Regions from separate parts of the Lysinibacillus sp. RS11 genome, predicted to be linked through region 1. Evidence: riboswitches for the same ligand, from Rfam matches in the RefSeq annotation. Region 1 holds a riboswitch; each other region holds the start of a gene.
The links. Region 1 has a riboswitch for thiamine pyrophosphate ahead of thiT (energy-coupled thiamine transporter ThiT). Riboswitches for the same ligand answer to the same signal wherever they lie in the genome.

Region 1 (6,080 bases):
GGCTCGTATGTAGACCAAAAGTATTTATTACGGCTTACGAGACCAGTTAAACTTTGTGCATCTTTTTCTTGAAATGTGCGAATGTAGCATTTGCCCCCTTGAATTGATACCACATTTTCACCCTTTTTCCTCAATAATCTCCAAATCTTAAGCACCATTTCTCCACACTAACCTTCCGCAAATTGTCATTACATTTTAATGCTTGAATTCATTTTTTAAGTTTTACTTTAATTGTATGTAAAAAAAGATGCTGCTACAACTAAAACATCTCGTTGTTACAGCATCGATATCATTATTTAATTTTTTGCTTTTGTTTTTTAGGTTTCTCTTCTAGCATTTCAAGACTAGAAGATTCAGCCTCTTCTAAATGCGTTTTGTCTAAGACATTTGTTAAATGAAGGCCGCGTTTTTTTGCCTCACGTTCGATATGTGCAATTGTTTCTTGTAGCACTTGTACACGCGCATATTTTTTATCGTTACCTGGCACTAGAATCCAAGGAGCATTTTTCTTATCTGTCTTCTCAAACATTTCATTTGCAGCATCCATATACTGAGGTGTTTTTTCACGATTACGCCAGTCTTCATCCGTTAGCTTCCAAGACTTATATGGATCATTCTCACGTTCTTTAAAACGTTTAAGCTGCTCCTCATCAGATACATGAAGCCAAAACTTAATGATAATATAATCCCCTGCTGTTAAAATCTTCTCAAAATTATTAATTTCTTCGTATGCACGAGACCACTCTTCTTTTGTTGCAAATCCTTCAATACGCTCAACTAATACACGACCATACCAAGAACGATCGAAAATAGCTACTTGTCCATGTTGCGGAAGTTTTCTCCAAAAGCGTTGTAAATAATTGTAGCGTAGTTCATGAGGCTGAGGTGCTGAAATTGGATGTACGATATAACCACGTGGATCAGCACGCTCAATTAGACGTTTAATAGCGCCACCTTTTCCAGCAGCATCCATACCTTCAAACACTAAAATTAGTCCAATTTTATTGTTTAATAAAAACTGTTGAGCATTTAACATTTCATATTGGAGTACTTTTAATTTCTTTTTATACATTTTTTTATCTAGTTCAATTGATAGATCTAGAGTATTTAAATTTTGAGTCATTAAAACTTCACTCCTTACATTTGAATACCCTTATTGTACTAAAGAAATATATGCATGCCTATGCAAATGGTAAATTGTAGATAATTTTAGCTTATTTCAGCGAGTGTACATACATCCGCTGAAATAGAGGAACTCAGTCTAAAAACGCCACGTCCTGTGGCAACGACTGAGTGACCAACATCTTGTTGGCCCAAAGCCCCCGGCAGATGTCACGGAATCAGAAAAGAATTCTTAGGGGATGTTAGCCTAAAATCATCGCATCCATGCGATAACGGCTAACTGACCTACATCGGTGCTGTGTTGCCGCTGCCGGTACGCTTTCGCGCAGTTAAAACCCTTTTGCTGTCGCTTCGCTTTCGCACAGACAAAGACACGTTGCTGCCGCTACGTTAGCACTACGCTTTCGCACAAAAACATTTGCAGGCCTTAGCACAAAGCCGATTCCGGACGCAATTATGCCGAGGCATAATTGATCGAAATAACACGATACATTGTTGGAATTTTCCGTTATAATGAAATTATTATGTCACAGTCCTATACTTATTTGTCTTTTCCCTATACAATTTAACACGAAGGGAGAGGAAAACATGCCTCGATTTATTTTGATGACAGTAACTTTTATTGTCTCACTTATCCTAACCTTTACATCCTATTTCATGAAAATAAACGGTCAATCTTCGTTAGAAATCTCAAATCGTTTTCCTGTAATATTTGCACCTTTTAATGCTAGCTATGTGATTTGGATTGTGATTTACATGTTACTTGGTTATTGGTTAGTCATGAATATTAAAAAGACAACTATTAAACAGACTGTTCTCTTTAGTAGCATATGTATCATGCAGGCGTTAACAATTGTTGTTTGGCATCACGAACTATTTATCGTGACAATCGCCAGTATGTTTATTTTAGTACTGTATTTATTTTTGTTGTACAATACGTATCCTCACAGCGATAACTCACCTTCAGGTCGTATACCCTTCTCGATTTACTTGGCATGGGTTACATTTATACTAATGACTAACGTAAGCTTTACGCTAACATCTTATCAATGGAACGGTTTTGGCCTTAGTAATCCACTTTGGGCAGTTATTTTACTGACAATCGGAGTCGCAATAGCGCTACATATTCGATTCCACCATTTTGATATTATGTATCCCAGTGTATTTATCTGGTCCTATGTTGGAGTCGCATTACATAATGGTTTGGATGAGCTACTTGTGACAACGGCAGCCTTATTTTTATGTGGTGTGCTACTTGTCGGTATATTATTTATTAAAAAAAATCCTGCCTACCAAAAATAAATTGGTTTGCAGGATTTTTAGTCTTTACATAACTAAGTATATTATTCTTCATCTAATGTTGTTAAAATGATTGGTTTATCCTTTGTAACGATAATGGAATGCTCAATTTGGGCAACTAATGATTTGTCTGGCGTAACGAATGTCCAGCCATCACCAGCTTCGACAATATGCTCCGCTTTAGCTGAGATGAAGGGCTCGACTGCAAGTACCATACCCTCTTTCATAATTGTAGAATCCCATGCATCATAATAGTTTAAAATATGATTTGGCTCATCGTGTAACGAACGACCTAAACCATGACCTGTTAGGTTCATAATCACTGTTAAATCATTGGCATATGCTTCACGTTCAACAGCTTTTCCGATTTGGTTTAATTTTGAGCCAGCTTTTACTTTTGTCATCGCACGATCAAAAGCACTTTTAGCTATACGACACAGTTTTTCTTTATCTTCATAGCCTTTACCAACTACAAATGAAATGCCCGTATCTGCAAAGTAGCCATTTAATGAACCAGATACATCAATGTTTACGATATCTCCCTCTTCAATCACACGTTTACCTGGAATACCATGTGCCACTTCCTCATTCACACTAATACATGTGTATCCTGGGAAATCATATTCCCCTTTAGGTCCAGAAATTGCTCCTGCCTCAGCAAACATACGGCCTGCAATTTCATCTAGTTCAAGTGTTGTTACTCCTGGTTTTGTAGCTGCCTTCATTGCTTCACGAATTTCAGCACAAATACGGCCGATTTTTTTAAAGGCTTCAATCTCTTCTTGCGTTTTTACGATCATTTTTTTAACGTCCCTTTCATCTAATATCTATTCATTAATATAACATAACTTTTTATACAAAAAACGCTAAACGCTTTAATTATTATATGCCATTATAAATTGTAAAGTGCTAAAAAACAGGCTCATCATCTTAACGTGTGGTTGATTTCCATTCCGACTGGGCGCTTTCCTAGGGGCGTACAGTCGGAACGAAGATCAACTTATATACATTGTATACTTTTCAACAAATGTCATCCCTAACTGGCTAAAAAAACCCTCCACTCATGTGAAGGGCATAATAATTATGATTTTCGTTGCATTAATTGAGGAGCTGCTGTAAATAACAGGACTCCGACAATTGCTGTTAAAATCGTTGCTGGCAGCATATATGTACCATTATAGATGATTGAATAGATCCATGCATTTTGATCGCCAGCATACTCTGAGAAAAATACAGCGCCAGCAGTTGTATGTGCAGCATAACGTAAAAACCCTGCGAATACAGTTCCTAAAATAATATAAAGCGCCATTTTTGTTTTGTTTAAATTTTTGGCAGCTTCTAGCACTGGTTGGCGAACAACCGCTGCTAAACCAACTACTGTGAAGGCAACACCATAATCGAGTAATCCTTGAAGCCAATGTACAATTGTAGCACCAAACATTGTCTGCATAACACCAATTAGTAAGCCCGTTGTTAGCCCTGGAATAAGGCCCCAACGGAATGCTATTAAAATAATTGGCACCATCACAAGGCTAACAGAACCACCTTGTGCCCATACTTTAAAGGAAACTTGATCGAGCACAAGGCCAATCGCTGCGAATATCGCAATTTCCACAAGCATTAATAATCGTTTATTGTCCATATTATTCTCTCCTTTGTTCCGATGTAGGATACAAGAGAAGGAATAGAAATGCGCTGATATGTCCCTATCTGACATCAAATGCTTTCATCTTCATTCGGCACGCTTTCGGCTGTATAAAGAAAAACGATGCCAGGACAGAGCCTCACATCGTAAAAGTGTCAGTTTCTATCCACATCCCTACGCAAGCGTTAACTTACAGGTTCAAAGAGTCAAGGCATTACGTGCCCAGTCTCAGCTGACATCATCAGCTCCCCTTGTGGTCGTTACATCTAAATTATTTGAACAACCTCATTGTACGAAAACATGGTGATGATTACAACCTCTCCCAACTTTTTTTTGAAACTTTCCCGCTTTTCATGCGTAAATATAAAAAAAGGAGGTACAACTATGGAGAACCAAAAAACTTTATCTGCCTTTAGTTATCTCAGTATTTTTTTCGCACCTGTTATTGTGCCATTAGTAGTGTACTTTGTTTCAAAAGATGACTACGTAAAGAAAAACTCTATCCGAGCACTTATATCACATTTAATTCCATTCGTGTTTGGAATTATCTTCTTTGCCGTCTTTATTTTCTCAACCTTATCATTGAACAATTTTGACTCGAACTCAGACAGCACTACGTTTCTTATCATCTGGTTTGCTTCAATGGCAATTTACTTACTCATCACTCTAGGAATCGTCATTTGGAATATTGTTCAAGCCGTTCGCGTTATCCGATAAGTTTCATTACGGCATTGAACAGTAGTACTAATAGTCAAAGGAGCTGGATTTTTATGAAAGTATCTAAAGTTGTTAAAACCGCCGTAAAATTAGCACCTATCGTGATCCCGATTGTAAAAAAAGTAATCGCTACAAAGAAAGCAACGACTAATCACTCCAAAAACATCTATAAATAGGGTTAATAACAAGAATCTGCTTACTTTTTTCAGCAGATTCTTTATTTTTCGCTAATTAACAGTTCGCTATCTTCTATATGGCACTGTAAAATAAAATTTAGCAATACACATGAGGAGCTGTTTATGATAAATACCGAAAAACAATTAATGAGCTTGGTTAACGCTGCGCAGGTCCTAACCTCAACACTCGATATAGACCAAGTGTTAGAAAAACTTATTAGTGAAGTACTCCATGTGATTAAAGGTGCTGATGCAGGTGTGCTGTTTATGTTAAATACAGAAACAAATCGTCTAATTGCTAAGCATGCTATTGGTTATGATCTAGCTTACTTGAAGAAAATTCACCTTGCCTCAAATGAAGGGATGACTGGAAAAGTGTTCTCTCAAAAGAAGGCATTTAGATTCCACTCTAGCGATGATGTAACTGAAAACATGGCCGATTTATTTCCACAGTATGAAGAAAACTATACAAAAGCAGTCGGTGATTTTACTTACCCGAAAAGTGCTGTTTGTGCTCCGCTTCTTGATAAAAGTAATTCATGTATAGGCGTGTTAACGATTGTTAACTTTTCAGGAGATACACAGTTTGAAAATAGTGATTTAACAATGCTACAAGCATTTGCAAATCAGTCCTCGATTGCCATCGAAAACGCAAAATTATTTACTCAAAATGAGCGTTCTAAACGTATTTATAATGCTTTAACACGTGTCTCTTTAACACGAGGTCGACTAAACGAAATGATTGATACACTCGCTTCCTTACTAGGACAGTCTGTAGCTATTATCACTGATTTTTACGATTTACTTGTCGCATCTTCTTCAACAGCAAAGCTTGCAACCGAAATTTTAAAAGAGCAAGAATCAGAGCATCTTCATACAGTTGTTCAGCAGTGCGTGCGACATCAAGTACATATACCAATCAACCATGAAATGTATGTAAGCTATTTGTTTCCCATCCATATAGAGCGGGGTGTTATAGGAATACTGTTGATTGTTATGGATCACCATTTACAGATGGATCCTCTAGATTTATTCGCAGTAGAACAGGCAAGCGCTCTTTTCGCCTTACAATTAGCAGAGGAGGAAAAAGAGCTTGAAATTTCTTTTAAATATGATGGTTA
Region 2 (6,080 bases), 510 kb from region 1:
AATTCTTCATATGATTCATTAATCATATCTTGCATCATAGCACGTTCTTCCGGTGTCACTTCACGCATTGGACTAAGCATATCCTTATGTGCACCAGATTTAAATGTTTCATATTTAAAACCAACTTTTTCAGCTAGTTTTTGATAATTAATAGATTGCATAATGACACCAATCGAACCAGTAATTGTATCACGTTGTGCAAATATTTTATCTGCAGGTGCTGAAATGTAATAACCACCTGATGCTGCCATAGAATCCATAGAAACATAGATTGGAATTTGTCGCTCCTCTTTAATTTTTAAGAGCTTTTTATAAATTTCTGCTGATTCCTTTACACCGCCACCTGGTGAATTAACACTTAAGACGATGCCTTGAACAGTATCATCATATAAAATATTATCTAATTGGTCTAAGAAAAATTGATGATCATACGCAACTGGTTGCCATAATGTACTTGAGCCAACATCTTGAATCGTACCATCAACCTTTAAGTATGCAATACGTTTATCCATATTGCCGTCTTCTTTAATCTCTTCCATTACCTCTAAATTATTCCCAGCTACCATACTATCAAAATTACTAAAGAAATCCGATTTAAAAATTGCAAATACGGTGTTAATCCCCAATGAAAATACTAATAAGACACCTGCAATTATTAAAGCAGCCCACCTTTTAACATTCATAAATTTCCGCCTCCTCATCACGTTATACGATTGACATTCTAATTTGTTTCATTTTTTTTGCAATAATAGGCGAATGTTTTAACCTATTCAACCTATATTACATTACCTAAAATCATGAAAAAAATCAAAGTTCATAAAAAAAGTACGAACTTTGATTTTCTTCAACATAATTCCCCAGGAAATTATTATTGACTACTTTATTGATTTTTTTCTTGTTCACGCAATTCGACACGACGAATTTTACCTGATGAAGTCTTTGGTAGTTCAGTTACAAATTCTATCGCACGAGGGTATTTATAAGGTGCTGTTAAAGTCTTTACATGATTTTGTAGTTTTTTAATCAGTTCTTCATTACCAATTTCTCCATCACGGAGCACTACAAATGCCTTTACAATATTTCCGCGAACTTCATCTGGACTCGCAACAACAGCAGTTTCTTTAACTGCTGTATGCTTCAATAATGCATCTTCTACTTCAAATGGACCTATCGTATAGCCAGAAGATATTATGACATCATCTCCACGTCCTTCAAACCAAAAATAACCATCTTCATCTTTATATGCACGATCTCCGGTAATATACCAATCGCCTCTAAATTGTAGATTTGTACGTTCTGGATCATGTAAATATTTTTTAAATAACGCAGGTGTTTCACGATGCACAGCAATGTCTCCAACTTCTCCAATTGCAACTGCCTTTCCGAAATCATCGATAATTTCAACAGTATTCCCCGGAGTAGGTTTACCCATCGAGCCAATTTTAGCCTTCGTCCCTACCATTGTACCAACAAGTAATGTATTTTCTGTTTGTCCATAGCCATCTCGTACTTGTAAATTCAAAACCTCCGAAAATACTTTTATCACTTCGCTATTTAATGGTTCACCTGCTGACACAGCCTGACGGACTGTACTTAAATTAAAATTTTGTAAACTTTCAAGTGCTGCCATAAATCGATATTCGGTTGGTGTACAGCACAGAATATTAATCTTGAATTTTTCAAGCAGTGTAAGGTATGTTGTCGCATCAAAGTGACCTTTGTAGACAAATGCTGTTGCACCACTTCCTAATGTAGCGAGAAACGGACTCCAAATCCATTTTTGCCAGCCTGGAGCTGCTGTAGCCCAAACAATGTCACCTTCTTGAACACCTAACCAATTCGGTGCAGTTGTTCGTAAGTGTGCATAACCCCAGCTATGTGTATGTACCGCTGCCTTTGGATTTCCTGTTGTACCACTCGTATAAGCTAAAAATGCAATGTCAGTACTTTTAGTAGGTGTGGAGCTTATGTAGGTTGTTGGTTGGCTTTGCATTTTTTCAAACAACGGCTGCCAAGATTCATGTGCATGACCAATGACAAATTGCTGTATGCCTTGCGAATTTTTAACAGCATCAAATTGCTCAATATAAGGCTCAAATACAACAACGCCTTTTGCGTTTGCGTGATTGATGCGATATTCAATATCCTTAGTTCTCAACATTTCTGAGCTTGGTATAATTGTTAACCCAGCCTTCAAGGCTCCAAGATAAACGATATACGCTTCAACTGATCTTGGCACCATGACTAAAATAACATCACCTTTTGTTAAACCATGTGATGTAAATACATGAGCTGCCTGATTAGCCTTTTCAAGTAAACAAGCATATGTAATGTACTGAATTTCTTCGTTTTCGTTATAAACTATTAATGCGCATTTTGTAGAATCCTGTGCATATTTTTCGATTTCCTCTGAAATGTTATACCACTCTGGTGCGATTAAATCTTGTCGTTTCATGGCAAATGCCCCCTTTTGCTATGCTCATTATAAAACTCCAATTTCATCATTTTCAATGAAAGGCACTCTAATTTGTTAAAGTCATGACAACTATCATGCTCTCCTATATGGCATCAGTCACGTCTTCGTTCAAAAAAACTCTCTATTGAATACGAAAGAAAAATATGGTACATTTTGGTCAACTAAAAGCATAATTGCAGGGGGACTCATTTAGAGTTGAGAAGGTAAAACCTGACCCTTTGAACCTGTTAGTTAATACTGACGTAGGGAGCAATTCACATCTAATTACTGATGAAAGGCTCTTTTGCGTGTTTTTTCTGCACGAAAAAGAGCCTTTTTTGCACGCTTACGTCCATCCAATAAGGAGGACATAAATTGATATTTCATACGATCCGTAAACGAAATCCACTTATTCATTGCATTACTAATTATGTTGTAGCTAATTTCCAAGCAAATGGCTTATTAGCAATAGGTGCTTCTCCAGTAATGGCCGATGACAGTCATGAGGTTGAAGAAATGGTCGCTATTGCCTCAGGCTTATTGATAAATATCGGTACCCTAAATAATCAAATGAAAAAATCCATGCTACTCGCAGGAAAAAAAGCTAATGCTCTGGGCATTCCCATTGTTTTAGATCCTGTTGCTGCAGGTGCAACAACTTACCGTAAACAGACGGTACAGCAATTATTAAAGGAAATAAAATTTGCAGCTATTCGTTGTAATGTTGGAGAGCTTGCGGCGATTGCCAATGTAGACTGGCAACAAAAAGGCGTAGATAGTGGTACTGGTTCAATTTCTTTAGAAATTGAGGCAAAGCAAATAGCTCAACTCTACAATTGTATTGTTATTGTGACCGGTGAAAAGGATTTTATAACTGATGGCGAACATCAGCAATGGATTACAGGTGGAAATTCTCAAATGACAGAAGTCACCGGAACAGGTTGCTTATTAAGTGCAATTTGTTGCGCTGCTTACTCCACAGGGAATGAACCATATAACCAATTAGTCGATGCATTATCACTTTATAAAAAAGTGGCAGAACAAGCTTCTTCTTCCACAGATTACATTGGCGATTTTCAAATTACAGTATTGAATGAATTACATCGCCTTTCCAAGGATGGTGAAAAATAATGCATATTGTAACAACAATTGCTGGTTCAGATAGTGGTGGCGGCGCAGGCATACAGGCTGATTTAAAAACATTTCAGGAATTAAAGGTCTTTGGAACATCTGTTATTACAGCTTTGACTGCCCAGAACACACTTGGTGTATCCGATGTCTTACCAATTGAAGTTAGCTTTGTTGAAAAACAACTTAAAGCACTAATCGAGGATTTTTCAATTAGTGCTGTTAAAACAGGAATGCTATTTTCCTCAGAAATCATTCAATCAATCGCACGTATTTTGGCTGAAGTTAATATTCCGCTAATTGTTGATCCTGTCATGATTGCAAAAGGTGGCGAAAGCTTATTACAGCAAGAAGCAATTGTAGCATTATGTAGTTATTTACTTCCTTTAGCAACAATCGTTACACCAAACATACCTGAAGCTGAAACACTTACCGGAAGAAAAATCAAAACGTTTGCAGATATTCAAGACGCGGCACACACCCTATTACAAAAGGGTTTACAATGTGTCATCATTAAAGGTGGTCATTTAACGGATAACGATTATGCAATTGATTATGTATTTTTTAAAGATGGCAAATCATTTTCCATGCAGTCCTCGCGTATTGCAACAAAAAATACACACGGAACAGGCTGTACGTTCTCTGCCGCACTCACTGCGTTTATTGGACGAGGATTTTCTATAAAAGAAGCGATTGTGGAAGCCAAAAAATATATTCAATTAGCCATAACTTATGATTTATCGATTGGCAATGGGCATGGTCCAACAAATCATTTTGCTTATCAAAAATATAAGGAGTCGTGTGAGGTGATCATTCATGAAACGTGATAATTTACAGCTATACTTTATTATGGGTACAAGTAATGTTTTAATTCAAAAGCCATTAAACGTTCTAGAGAAGGCTTTACAATCTGGAATTACCATGTTTCAATTTCGTGAAAAAGGACCGAATACACTCACTGGGCAAGCCTATGAAAATTTTGCGCAAGAATGTCAAAAGCTCTGTCAACAGTATAATGTTCCGTTTATTGTTAATGATGATGTAGAGCTCGCTGTGAAACTTGGTGCAGATGGTGTTCATATTGGACAAGAAGATTTGCCTGTGTCGATGGTACGCGAAAAAATTGGTAGCATGATTTTAGGTGTTTCTGTTCATTCACAAGCTGAATTACAAACTGCTCTACAATACGGTGCGGATTATGTAGGAATTGGTCCTATTTTTGCAACCTCTTCTAAAAAGGACGCCAAGCCACCTAGTGGGACAAAATTTTTACAGCAAGTTCGCATACAATACCCCGAACTCCCCATTGTTGCAATAGGAGGACTAAATTGCTCGAATGCCCATACAGCATTTAAAGCTGGTGCAGATGGAATTGCTGTTATTTCTGCAATTTGTGAAAGTGAAGATATTTCAAATACAATCTCTACACTTAAATCATTTTCAATATTGGATAAAAAAATCAAAATCTAACCAAACTAAAACCAGTGCCTTTTACGGTCACTGGTTTTAAGTTTAATAAATGCTGTTTAAGCAATTATTGGTTGTTGTTTGGCATACCTTTTAATTGAGATTCTGCCATTTGTACAAGACGTTTAGTGATTTCACCGCCAACGGAACCGTTAGCACGAGCTGAAGCGTCAGCCCCTAATTGAACACCAAATTCTTGTGCAATTTCGTATTTCATTTGATCTAGTGCTTGTTGTACACCAGGTACTGCAAGCTTGTTTGAACTGCGGTTGTTGTTTGAAGTCATGTCTCTCACCTCCTTGTGAATATAGAATGTGCGATATTAGATTTTTAATACGAAAATTTTATAGGTAAATTGTACCTCAGAAGGAAACCAACTAAAAAAGCCGACTCAAAATGCACTTTTGAGTCGGCTCGCAAATTTCTTCTATAGAAGATCTGCAAATTTATCTGCTTCTTGCTCTTTTTTCGGGAAAATATAGACCTCACGATTTTTCACTGCTCGTTCAATTAGTTCATCAAAATCCGAGAAGCTTTCATAATGCTCAACCTTTTCAAGCTTTGGTTTTGTTTTTGGACTTGCAGGAGTAAAAATTGTACAGCAATCTTCAAATGGCTGGATAGACGTTTCGTATGTGCCAATTTTCTCTGCAATATCGATAATTTCTAATTTATCAGATGAGATTAATGGGCGTAAAATTGGTGTGTTGGTTACGGCATTGATAGCTGTTAGGCTTTCAAGCGTTTGACTTGCTACTTGACCAAGACTTTCACCTGTAACAATTGCTAGTGCACCAATTTCTTCACGTACTTTATCTGCGACTTTTAACATCATACGGCGAGTTGTTGTCATCGATACATTAGAAGGTACTTTTTCTTTAATAAGAACTTGAATTTCAGTGAAAGGAATGACATGTAAACGTATACTAGCTCCAAATTTCGTTAATTCATTAGCAAGCACCTTTACTTTTTCCAATGAATTTTGGCTTGTATACGGTGGGCTAAAGAAGTGAATCGCCTCTAAGCGCAC
Region 3 (6,080 bases), 1.7 Mb from region 1:
AGTATCACTTGCATTCTGTATTGCTGGTTCAGCTAACCTACCTGTAATCATCTATACAATTTACTGGAAACGCTTTAATACAGCTGGTGCTGTAACGGCAATGTTAACAGGTTTAATCTCTGCATTAGTACTTGTGGCAGTTTCACCAAACATCTGGAATCCAGTTGAAGGAAAAGCCATTTTCGTAGGTGAACCGTTAATTATGTTAACGAACCCAGCTTTAATCTCTGTACCACTTGGTTTCCTTGGAGGTTTCATCGGAACATTACTTTCTAAAGAAACCGATGCCAAAAAATATCGTGAAGTGGAAGTTAAAGCAAACACAGGTATTTCTGTACAGGACGTATCTCACTAATCATATGACAACTGCCTCGTAAGTTATATACTTACGAGGTTTTACTTTTTCTTCCGTATTAGGTACTATATTTACAAAACCAGTTGGAGGTAACGATCATGACACAATCAAAAGCAAAAAAGAAACGCATGCATGTAAAACGGACGAAAGGTAAGGACGTTGAAAAAAATCGTCAGTTCTCTCCTTTCAGCACACATGAACGACTAACAAAAACGAAAAAAGAAAGCATCGACCAAAATTATACAAAGCATAGAAAACCCAACCACTCTGAAGATTATTAGTGGTTGGGTTTTGCTTTAAAAGAGCTATCCTGATGTGGCTGATCATAATGATAAAGTCATCCCTAAATAAATTAATAGCTGAAGAAGGTTCTAGAATTTTAATATGAAATTACTTTTTGCATCTGATCATTAGTTGAGTTAATAAATAGATCCCTTTTTAAACTTTCGCTTAATAGTGAACGTTCCTTTAAACACCTTCGTTACCGTATACAGACTATCGTGAATCTAATATTTTTATCAGCGATGTTTGATGCTTTATCAGCGATTTCTGGCACTTTTATCAGCGATGTTAGAGATTTATCAGCGATTCTAGCACTTTTATCAGCGATGTTGGAGATTTATCAGCGATGCTGGCACTTTTATCAGCGATTCTATTACTTTTAAAAAAACACAGCTACTCTTTAAAAGAGAACAGCTGTGTTTTTTGCTATAAATTATAAAATATTGTCGTATTATTTGTTACGATGTGTGCCGCTTCCCGCGTTGTAATCCCTTTGATAGAAGCAATAACCTCAATAGAATGATCCATCATCCAAGGAGACGTTCGTTTATTGTTAAAAGGGCCTTCAAACGGCCATGGTCCATCGGTTTCTACCATCATCAGCTCAATTGGGTATTTTTTGATAAGCTGTTGAATCTCCGCTTCATACGTACAATCAGGCGTGACAGAAATAAAATACCCATTAGAAATCATCCGTTCAATCACTTTGTCATCGCCTTTAAACCAATGAAAATGTGCTTTCGTTACATGATGCTTTTCCAGCAAATCACAAGCAATAGCCGCATGCTCATAAACAGCATGTAAAACAACTGGTTTATGTAAGTCCTTTGCCAGCATAATAAAACGTTCTAACAATGCCACATAAGGACGATCATCAATAGCCTTCTCTTGTTTCAAATAATAAGGTAACCCGACCTCACCAATCGCAACCATATCTTTAGCATGCTGGCGTATCCAAGTAAATAATGCCTCTTCCTCCTCAGCACTCGGTAACGCTTGTTCAGGATGAAAACCAAATGCAGCCTTGATCTTCGCATAGGTTTTCGACAACCTCAACGTTCTTTCACACGATGGAAGGTTCATACTCACGGCAATCACATAGTCAGCTTCCTCTAGCAAAGCCGGTATAGCACTTTCCTTATACTGCTCTAAATGAATATGCGCATCAATCAACATTTACGTCATCCTTTTCTTCTTTTAAATACATAAATAACTGTTGCTTTAAAGCAGTAAACGTCGCGGAATGGCGAATTTCCTCTGTTCGCGGTCTAGCAAAAGGAACGAGTATCTCATTTTTAACCGTAGCTGGTCGTTTCGTTAAGACAATGATGCGATCGGCTAAAAAAAGCGCTTCCTCGATACTATGCGTCACAAATAGAATTGATTTTCGGTATTCCTCCCATATCGATAAAAGCCACGCCTGCATTTCAAGCCTTGTAAATTCATCAAGTGCAGAGAACGGCTCATCTAGGCATAATATGGGCTTATCACTGATGATGGCACGAATAAATGATACCCGTTGTTGCATACCGCCAGATAGCTCATTTGGATACGCATTTTCAAACGATGCAAGTCCCACTTTCTCTAACCATTCCTTGGCACGTTCAATATTCGGTTTTTGCTGGAGCTCCTCAACAATCGTGACATTTTCTACTATCGTACGCCACGGCAGTAAGCATGGTTGCTGAGGCATATAGCCAATCGTTCCTCTTTTTTGCTGGATATCTGTACCGTTTAATAAGATAGCTCCTTTATCAATAGAAGACACACCACCCATTAGTTGAAAGAGTGTGCTTTTCCCACTCCCTGACGGACCAATAATCGCAACAAATTCCCCATCCTTCACTTCAAACGATAAATTACGAATAACTTGAAGAGAATCAAATGATTTATCAATGTTTTGAATGCTGAGCATGTAATCCTCTCCCCTTCACAACAAGCTTTTCTATTAATCGAATAACACTAAATAATAGTAAACTTAAAAAAACAATGGCAAAAATCGCAACAAATACGCGGTCTGTTCGAAATGAAGACTGTGCCAATGTCATATAGACACCAATCCCCTTTTTCGCCCCTAGCCATTCGGCAATAACAGCTCCCATAACGCTATAGGTCGCCGCAATCTTAATGCCTGAAAAAATCGCTGGATACGCGTACGGCCATTCAAGCTTCCAAAAGGTTTGTGCTTTCGTCGCACCAATCATCTCAAAATAATACTTCAGCTCTGGCGAGGTTTGACGGAAGCCATCCATTGCCGAGATCACAATGGGGAAAAAGCACACGAGACAAATAATAATAAGCTTTGGCAATAAACCAAACCCAAACCAAATGATTAATAACGGTGCTAGGACGAGCACAGGAACATTCTGCGACATAATGAGAATAGGGTAAAATAGCTCCCGAATAAACGTAAAACGATGTAATATCACAGCAACCGTTAGCCCGCACAATATCCCGATGGCAAGACCTAGAATTGCTAATTGAACAGTTGCTAATACATGCGGCAAGAACGTATCATACGATTGAAAGCCTTCTTTCAAAATGGCACTCGGTGCTGGCAATAACCAATGCGGAACGTCTGCAAAACGGACAATTAGTTCCCATATAGATAAGAGGAAGGCGATAAAAATTATCGTCCTTCCTTGTTTTATTGCCGACTTCATCAATGGTATTTCTCCGTTAACTTCTCCATTGTAATACCTGATGGCTGATATAAAATTTTCACTTGTGTAATAACATTGATCGCACCAAGTTCAATCATTTTAACATTCATTTTTTCAATGATTTGTAGCAACGACGATAGCTCACCCTCCATCGTCGTTTCGAGCGGGTGTACTTCATATTTCACTCCTGATGCGTCAATAATAGCAATTGCCGCATCGACATAAGGGATCACATCTTCATATTTTTCAGTTTTCGGGATAATTTGTACGCTTACTAATGAATTCGCCATACTATTTTGTCTCCTTTTTCGGTAAAAAGTCGTTTGTAAATGCTTGTTCTGCGTTAAATTCGCCCTCTAAAACCTTGTTGCTAGCCATCCATTTTGCGTAGTTTTCCCAAACAGTCAGCTTTTGCTCACCCCATTGAGCGGCATCGTCTTGATATTTATCTGCTAGCCATTCCTGACTTTTATGCACAAGCTCTTTATCTAAGTCAGGTACCGCTTCTAATAAAATATCAGCTGCCTCACTTGGATGACTTATCGCATATTCATAGCCCTTTGTAGTAGCAGCGACAAAGGCTTTTACCGTATCTGGATCATCCTTAATCATTTTTTCATTCGTAGCAAGTACAGGCGTATAATAATCAAGTTGATCGCTATAATCTGTTAAATAAAGCATGTTCAGCTTTTCACCACGAAGTTCTGCTTCAATGCCTGTCCATGCATAATAAATCCACGCAAAATCAATATCCTTTTGCATCATTGTGAAGAAATCTAAATCGCCTGCATTAACAATATCTAGCTTATTAATATCCGCATTTTCTGTTTGCATAAGTGATTGCAGGACAGCTTGTTCAACCGGTGCACCCCAACCACCATATGTTTTCCCTTCAAAATCTTTAGGTGACTTAATCCCTTTAGATGCAATTGACGCAAAGCCAGAAGTATTATGTTGAATAATCGCTGCAATTGATACTAAAGGTACACCCTGCACACGTGCCTGTGTAATTCCTTCCTGATAGCTTACACCAAACTGTGCCTTACCAGACGCCACTAGCTGATCAGCACCCGTTTCGCCAGGTAATAAAATCTCAACATCTAAGCCCTGTTCCTTAAAGTAACCAAGTTTCTCTGCTACATATAACCCCGTGTGATTTGTGTTCGGTGTCCAATCTAGCACGACCGATACTTTTTTTAATGCATTCGCATCGTTTTTATCCTTAGTATCTTTTGTCTCCTCTTTTTCGCTACAGCCCACAAGTGTTAAAAGCGCAGCCATTAGGATCAATAACCATTTTTTCATGCTGAATCCTCCTAGAAAGTAATTTGAAAGTGTTCATGAACGAATGTTTTAACCATAAGAAAGCGTATCCATAGTCAGTATGCACCCAAGGTTATCGCGTATAACAAAAACATAAAAAAACGCCTAGGATTCCCCCAGACGTTTTACAATCAGTATCAAAAACTTTCTTTTTTTGAATAGATGTTCCCTACGCTGGTACGAGCCAAATCAGGTTCAAAGGGTCAGCGTCTATCGGACACAATCTCAGCTGGCAACTACCAGCCCCCCTACATTCTTTCCATATGAACTTTTCGTGATTATTATAACCATACCTATCTTTAAAAGACAAGGCTCTATTTCATATTTAATGTAATGTCATTTCAGAAGGCAATGTGAAACACAGCCTTTATTCTATAATAACTTTATATATAAGTGTATACATTTGTGAGTACTCATTCGTTGTATAAGTGTAAGGAGGACCAACAATGAGAAAAGAAAATGAACTGACCTCCTATCTAATCCATTTAGGAGAGGAAGTGTTCAAACTATTACGAATGAAAGGAGCTAATAAAGAAGATGCAGAAGATATCATTCAAAACACCTTTTACAAAGTTTACACACTATTGGATGACCTAACTGAGACTAATCTGCGTCCATGGTTTTTTAGAGTAGCACTCAATCAGTATATTGACTTGAAAAGGAAAAAGGAGCATAAGAACATTTACATCACCAAGGAAATATATTCAAAGCTCCAACACATCGATGATCACTTTGATACGTTGCTAAATAAGGATGAAATTTTCTATTTATTAAAAGACATAAAAAAAGAATATAAAGAAATATTCTTTTTAAAGTATTACTATGATTTTTCATATGAAGAAATTGCTACTTTGTTAGATATTCAAGTAGATAGCGTCAAGCAAAAATTATATCGCGCACGTAAATGCATTCACTCAAAAACAGGAGGTACCTATTAATGGAAACTTCGTTAAATGTCGCTTTAAAAAAAGCTAAGCGAAAACAATTATTAAAAATTATCATCACTTCAATTATTGTAGTACTACTTCTCTGCCCTATCTTTTATAAAACCGGTAACTACTTTGCAGCAAAAAGTTCTAACAGACTGCACGAACAGCTTTTTTTACATAATGCTATTGCTGAACCTAATATACAAATCGACTCTCAAGTAACGAGTAATTCTTCCATGTTTGGTGGAAACATTATCACAAACCGTTCGAAGAATATTAATGGTTATGTCGTTCCATGGAGCACGCTTACAAGTTCATACGGTTGGCTTCGCCTCAATATTGATACGAACGAGTTAGTACCAGGGTTTTATTGGTCTGATACAGAGTACTATGAGTACGATAAACAGACAAAAACTAAATCAGCGACATTTTATCATCCATCCATTCAAAAATACTTTAACGATGTACCAAACGAACTCGGCGAAATTTCGCAACTGGAGAATCACGTTGCAGAAGTTGCCGTTTCTT
Region 4 (6,080 bases), 900 kb from region 1:
TCGAATAAAACGAAAGCAACTACAGATAAAGGTATGAAAGAAGTCGAAAGCTTACGTGAACGTAATGCAGAAACAAATACAATGAATGGACGTATTCAACAGCAAGTCGAGTCTTTGGCGTCCAATATTGCCAATATTAATCAAGTGATCTCGTCTATTCAAGGTATTACAGAGCAAACAAATTTACTAGCTTTAAATGCAAGCATAGAGGCTGCTCGAGCTGGTGAACATGGTAAAGGTTTTGCAGTTGTTGCCGAGGAAGTGCGAAAGCTAGCAGAGCAATCAAAAAATGAAACAGAGGTCATAAAGCGAACAGTAGATAGTATTCTTGTAAATTCTCAGCAAACAGTTGCTGTCATTGCTTCAAACGCGGGCTTAATAGAAGCTCAAAATGAATCAGTACAAGGTACGGAGCTTGCGTTTAAAGATAATAGTGAGCTTTCTAGTTCTATCGCAACTTCAATTAATGAATTAATGACTCAGCTTTCTCATATGTTAGAGCATAAAAATCAAGCGATTATGGCAATCCAAAGTATTTCAGCTATTTCAGAGGAGACTGCTGCATCTGCGGAACAGGTAAGTGCGTCTGCTATTGATCAGCAAGCAGAGCTACAAAAGGTTGCAGATTCCATTAATAATATGAAAGAGATTTCCAATGAATTACAAGCGGTCGTTAATCGATTTAAGCTTGCTTAATGTTAAAGGATGAATTTTAAGAAGGACTGCCTGATTTCGGAGGCAGTCTTTCTTTTTTGCATTTTTCCCGATAAAAAACACTGGATTAGTATTGTACATTTCAGAAGAAAATACCTTTCATGAATGATGAGATAACATTGAGGTGCATTGACCGAGCGAAAAAACAGCACTACTATAGGAAAGGAAAGGGGGACATCACTATGATGTATCTCGGTATGATTTTCTTCCAGATTGTCGCTCCTATTTTGGTGCTTCTAGTACTTGGCGCAGTTTTACAAAAGAAATTTCACTTTAATTTAAAGGCATTATCTCAGCTTATTACATATTGCTTTATGCCAGCAGCTGTTTTTGTGAATTTATACGAAACGCGTATAGAGCTGCCAGTTCTTGTAGAAGTTGCATTATTTATTGTACTCTTTATCGGCAGCCAAATGGTGCTTAGTCACTTTATAGCAAAGGGACTTGGTTTAGTAAAAACAGAGGCTGCAGTGTTTAAAAATAGTGTAGTCCTTATTAATTCGGGCAACTATGGTATTCCAGTTGCACAAATGATTTTTGTGACGCAGCCGATTGGAGTAGCGATTCAGGTCATTCTCGTAATCTTTCAAAATATGACGACTTATACATACGGCTTGTACAATTTAATTTCTTCAACAAAATCAGGCATGTCTATTGTGAAAGATTTCCTCAAAATGCCTATTATTCATGCCCTTATTATTGGTGTAGCGATGAACTATTTTGATATCACTATTCCACAGTTTATAAAAATTCCGATAGACCATGTGGCAGATGGCTTTATCGCTGTAGCGTTAATAACGTTAGGGGCACAGCTATCACAGCTTGAAATCAAATCGATGTTCAATAAGACGGTATTTATTAGTTGTTTTACACGACTAATCATAGGGCCAGCTGTAGCTTTACTTATTATTTTTACACTTGGCTTAGACGGTGTCGTGGCACAATCTCTTTTTATAGCTAGTTCTTTCCCGACATCACGTAATAGCTCTAGTCTAGCATTAGAATACGATGTGGAATCGGCAACTGCCGCACAAACTGTTTTATTCTCAACGATTGTAAGCTGTATTACCGTGACAATTGTGATTTATGTAGCGGAACTGTTGTTTACCTAACGGCTAGTTGTTTTCGGACTAAGATAGAGTGACAGCCGTTCTGGAGTGTGAGGCTTTACTACCGATTTATAAAAATATTTTGTTAAAACGTACGCCGTATATATAGTTGATTGGAGTGGAGACTGGGCGACTCCTTGGGGATTAGCAATAGAGGAACGAAGGCTAAAAACATCACGTCCTGTGATAATGCCTTCGTGACCAACATCGGTGCTGCTGCTGTCGCTGCGCTTTCGCACAAACAAACCCCTCTGCTGCCGCTACGTTAGCACTACGCTTTCGCGCAAAAAACATCTATTGGCCCGAGACCCTGTAGCGAAGCGAAGCGGCTCATCGGACGCCCCCCAGGAAGCTCTGCTCTGCGCGAAAGCGAAGCGTCAGCGGCAAATGTTTTATCTGTGCGAAAGCGAAGCGTCAGCAACAAATGTTTTCTGTAGCGAAAGCAAAGCGACAGCTACAAAGCGCCCAGTCGGAACGGAAATCAACCTCACGTTTGGGTAATAAGCCAAAAATTATCAAATGAAGCTTCCATCTCTTAGCAATATCTGCTACACTAGCATCAAACTTAATAGCATTAACTAGGGGAGTCTGATGAGTCGGGCTGAGAGGGAAACGCATAGAGGTTTCTTGACCCTTTGGACCTGATCTGGCTCATACCAGCGTGGGAAAGTTAACCTTTATTGCAATATAAGCTCTTTGCGATAACTATACCTTTACATTCTTAGCCGGATCCAAAAAAAATTTTGGATTCGGCTTTTGTTTTTTTGAGGGGTGAGCTAGATTTGGTCCTTGTATAAAAATACGTAAAAACGGGAGCGAAATAGTTCATGACAACAGTTAGCGAAAAGAATATTACGATTATGTCAAATTTTGATGGAAGCAAAAAAGTGTATGTGGAAGGATCACGACCAGATATTTTAGTGCCAATGCGTGAGATTGCTTTAAGTCCAACGACAGGTAGCTTCGGTGAAGAGGAAAATGCGCCAGTTCGTGTCTATGATACGAGTGGTCCGTATACGGATCCTGCATATAAGGTAGATATTACGAAAGGATTGCCAACTTTACGTAGTGCATGGATCAGAGAACGAGGTGACGTCGAGGAATACGAAGGTCGTACAATCAAGCCAGAGGATAACGGTTTCCGTAATGCGGATGATCCTCGTATTCAAGAAAATGTTTTTCCGGATTTATCTAGAAAACCTCTACGTGCTAAGAAAGGTGGAAATATAACTCAGCTTCACTATGCGCGAAAAGGAATTATTACACCAGAAATGGAGTTTGTAGCGATTCGCGAAAACATAGATCCTGAATTTGTGCGCTCAGAGATTGCGGCGGGTCGAGCTATTTTACCTTCTAATATTAACCACCCTGAGGCCGAGCCAATGATTATTGGACGTAATTTTCATGTAAAAATTAACGCCAATATTGGAAATTCAGCGGTGTCATCCTCTATTGCGGAAGAGGTAGAAAAAATGACGTGGGCTACCCGTTGGGGCGCTGATAACATTATGGATTTATCGACTGGTAAGCATATTCATACGACGCGTGAATGGATTATCCGTAATGCCGCAGTGCCAGTAGGGACAGTACCGATTTATCAAGCGCTAGAAAAAGTAAATGGTGTGGCAGAGGATTTAACGTGGGAAGTGTATCGTGATACGTTGATTGAGCAGGCTGAGCAAGGTGTTGATTATTTCACAATTCACGCAGGGGTATTGCTGCGCTATGTACCATTAACGGCGAATCGTGTAACGGGTATAGTGTCCCGTGGCGGTTCGATTATGGCACAATGGTGTTTATATCATCACCAAGAGAGCTTCTTATATACGCATTTTGAAGAAATCTGCGAAATTATGAAAACATATGATGTTGCCTTCTCCTTAGGTGACGGTTTACGTCCAGGTTCTATCGCAGATGCTAATGATGAGGCGCAGTTTGCGGAGCTAGAAACGCTAGGGGAATTAACGCAAATTGCCTGGAAGCATGATGTACAGGTGATGGTAGAAGGACCAGGGCATGTACCAATGCATCTTATTAAAGAAAACATGGACAAGCAGTTAGAGGTGTGTAAGGAAGCTCCTTTCTATACTTTAGGGCCGTTGACAACAGATATCGCTCCTGGCTATGACCATATTACATCAGCTATTGGTGCTGCAATGATAGGCTGGTTTGGTACGGCAATGCTGTGCTATGTAACACCTAAAGAACATTTAGGATTACCAAATCGGGAGGATGTTCGAGTAGGGGTTATTACGTATAAAATTGCTGCACACGCAGCTGATTTAGCGAAAGGGCATCCGGGAGCACAGCAGCGTGACGATGCATTATCTAAAGCACGCTTCGAATTCCGCTGGCGCGATCAATTCAACTTAGCGCTAGATCCAGAGCGAGCGGTAGAATATCATGATGAAACATTACCTGCAGAAGGGGCGAAAACAGCGCACTTCTGTTCGATGTGTGGACCTAAGTTTTGTAGTATGAGAATCTCGCAGGATATTCGTAATTATGCAAAGGATAAAGATATGAATACTACGGAAGCTATTCATAAAGGTATGCAGGAAAAGGCAGAGGAATTTAAAAAGGCGGGCAGTCAGATTTATCAATAATGCAAAGCGTAAGGCTTGTGTCTATTTTTTAGGCACAAGCTTTTCTTAATCATTAAAACGTAAAAAAACTCCATGTGAAGTTGCTCTTCGCATGGAGTAAAAAGTTGGATTTGGATATCAATAATAAGTGGAAAATATCAATTAAGCCTAGGCTGAAATAAATTAAACGTTAGTTGGTTGTTTTACGTATGGGTTTGAAAGATCCATACCTTCTAATGAAAGACCCATCGCTTTTGCTACACCTTCACCATATGCAGGATCAGCTAAATAGCAATGAAGGATGTGACGACGTTTGATGAACTCCTCAACTGGTGCCATATCGTTAGCTGTAGTTTCGAATAGGCGTTGTTGCTCTTCTGCCGACATTAGACGGAATAATTTACCTGGCTGCTCGAAGTAATTGTTGTCATCTTCACGGAAGTCGTGGATACCAGCATGACCGTCAATACGTAAGTCAGGTTCTTTATGGTCTAAATTATGCTCCCATTCGCCGTAGCTATTTGGTTCATAGCCCAAAGTTGAACCAAGGTTTCCATCGAAACGCATAGCACCATCGCGGTGGAATGAACGGAATGGGCATTTTGGTGCGTTTACAGGAAGCGAGTGGTGGTTTACACCTAAGCGGTAGCGATGTGCATCAGCATATGCAAAGATACGACCTTGTAACATTTTGTCTGGAGAGAAGCTAATACCAGGAACAATGTTAGATGGTGCGAACGCTGCTTGTTCAACCTCTGCAAAGTAATTGTCTGGATTTTTGTTTAACTCGAATTCACCAACAGGAATTAGTGGGAAGTCTTTTTTATACCATACTTTTGTTAAGTCAAATGGGTTATATGGTAATTCACGAGCTTGTTCTTCTGTCATTACTTGAATGTACATTTTCCATTTAGGGAAGTCGCCTTTTTCGATTGACTCATATAGATCGCGTTGTGAAGATTCACGGTCTTTACCGATCAATTCCGCTGCCTCATCACCAGTTAAGTTTTGAATACTTTGCTCTGTACGGAAGTGGAATTTAACCCATACGCGCTCGTTTTCAGCATTAATGAAGCTATAAGTGTGAGAGCCGAAACCATGCATATGGCGGTAGCCAGCTGGGATACCACGGTCAGACATAACTATTGTTACTTGGTGAAGTGCCTCTGGTAATAAAGTCCAGAAGTCCCAGTTTGAATTTGCGTTTTTCATATTTGTACGTGGATCACGTTTTACCACGTGGTTTAAATCAGTAAAGTGTAATGGATCACGGAAGAAGAAGACAGGTGTATTATTACCAACTAAATCCCAGTTGCCCTCTTCTGTATAGAATTTAAGCGCGAACCCACGGATGTCACGCTCAGCATCTGCTGCACCGCGCTCACCCGCAACAGTTGAGAAGCGTGCGAACATTTCTGTTTTTTTCCCAATCTCTGAGAAGATTTTAGCTTTTGTATATTTAGTAATATCATGAGTTACAGTGAAAGTACCGAATGCACCTGAGCCTTTAGCGTGCATACGACGTTCAGGAATCACTTCACGGTTGAAGTTTGCTAATTTTTCAACTAACCATACATCTTGAAGTAATAGAGGACCACGAGGACCTGCTGACATTGAGTCATGGTTGCTTACTACGGGTGCACCACCTGCTGTTGTGAAGCGGCGGCTACGA

Region 2: another riboswitch for thiamine pyrophosphate. It lies ahead of thiM (hydroxyethylthiazole kinase); the one in region 1 lies ahead of thiT (energy-coupled thiamine transporter ThiT).
Region 3: another riboswitch for thiamine pyrophosphate. It lies ahead of AB9L17_RS12695 (ABC transporter substrate-binding protein); the one in region 1 lies ahead of thiT (energy-coupled thiamine transporter ThiT).
Region 4: another riboswitch for thiamine pyrophosphate. It lies ahead of thiC (phosphomethylpyrimidine synthase ThiC); the one in region 1 lies ahead of thiT (energy-coupled thiamine transporter ThiT).

What each region holds. Positions count from the first base shown of each region.
Region 1 covers NZ_CP168124.1:4,174,193-4,180,272, forward strand. The annotation lists gene AB9L17_RS21650 (GNAT family N-acetyltransferase) at 1-158, opposite strand, end outside; gene AB9L17_RS21655 (polyphosphate kinase 2 family protein) at 293-1,123, opposite strand; gene AB9L17_RS21660 (tryptophan-rich sensory protein) at 1,711-2,424, shown strand; gene map (type I methionyl aminopeptidase) at 2,466-3,221, opposite strand; gene thiT (energy-coupled thiamine transporter ThiT) at 3,503-4,063, opposite strand; TPP riboswitch at 4,221-4,328, opposite strand; gene AB9L17_RS21675 (DUF4870 domain-containing protein) at 4,451-4,783, shown strand; gene AB9L17_RS21680 (hypothetical protein) at 4,837-4,959, shown strand; gene AB9L17_RS21685 (helix-turn-helix domain-containing protein) at 5,083-6,080, shown strand, end outside.
Region 2 covers NZ_CP168124.1:3,664,536-3,670,615, forward strand. The annotation lists gene sppA (signal peptide peptidase SppA) at 1-683, opposite strand, end outside; gene mbcS (acyl-CoA synthetase MbcS) at 881-2,455, opposite strand; TPP riboswitch at 2,644-2,742, shown strand; gene thiM (hydroxyethylthiazole kinase) at 2,831-3,586, shown strand; gene thiD (bifunctional hydroxymethylpyrimidine kinase/phosphomethylpyrimidine kinase) at 3,586-4,410, shown strand; gene thiE (thiamine phosphate synthase) at 4,400-5,053, shown strand; gene AB9L17_RS18860 (alpha/beta-type small acid-soluble spore protein) at 5,118-5,336, opposite strand; gene thiI (tRNA uracil 4-sulfurtransferase ThiI) at 5,478-6,080, opposite strand, start outside.
Region 3 covers NZ_CP168124.1:2,490,128-2,496,207, forward strand. The annotation lists gene AB9L17_RS12665 (solute symporter family protein) at 1-355, shown strand, start outside; gene AB9L17_RS12670 (hypothetical protein) at 454-636, shown strand; gene AB9L17_RS12675 (TatD family hydrolase) at 1,064-1,813, opposite strand; gene AB9L17_RS12680 (ABC transporter ATP-binding protein) at 1,803-2,552, opposite strand; gene AB9L17_RS12685 (ABC transporter permease) at 2,530-3,300, opposite strand; gene AB9L17_RS12690 (thiamine-binding protein) at 3,300-3,590, opposite strand; gene AB9L17_RS12695 (ABC transporter substrate-binding protein) at 3,592-4,605, opposite strand; TPP riboswitch at 4,773-4,883, opposite strand; gene AB9L17_RS12700 (RNA polymerase sigma factor) at 5,070-5,561, shown strand; gene AB9L17_RS12705 (sigma factor regulator N-terminal domain-containing protein) at 5,561-6,080, shown strand, end outside.
Region 4 covers NZ_CP168124.1:209,300-215,379, forward strand. The annotation lists gene AB9L17_RS01135 (methyl-accepting chemotaxis protein) at 1-696, shown strand, start outside; gene AB9L17_RS01140 (AEC family transporter) at 897-1,826, shown strand; gene AB9L17_RS01145 (hypothetical protein) at 2,121-2,324, shown strand; TPP riboswitch at 2,394-2,508, shown strand; gene thiC (phosphomethylpyrimidine synthase ThiC) at 2,651-4,429, shown strand; gene AB9L17_RS01155 (catalase) at 4,592-6,080, opposite strand, start outside.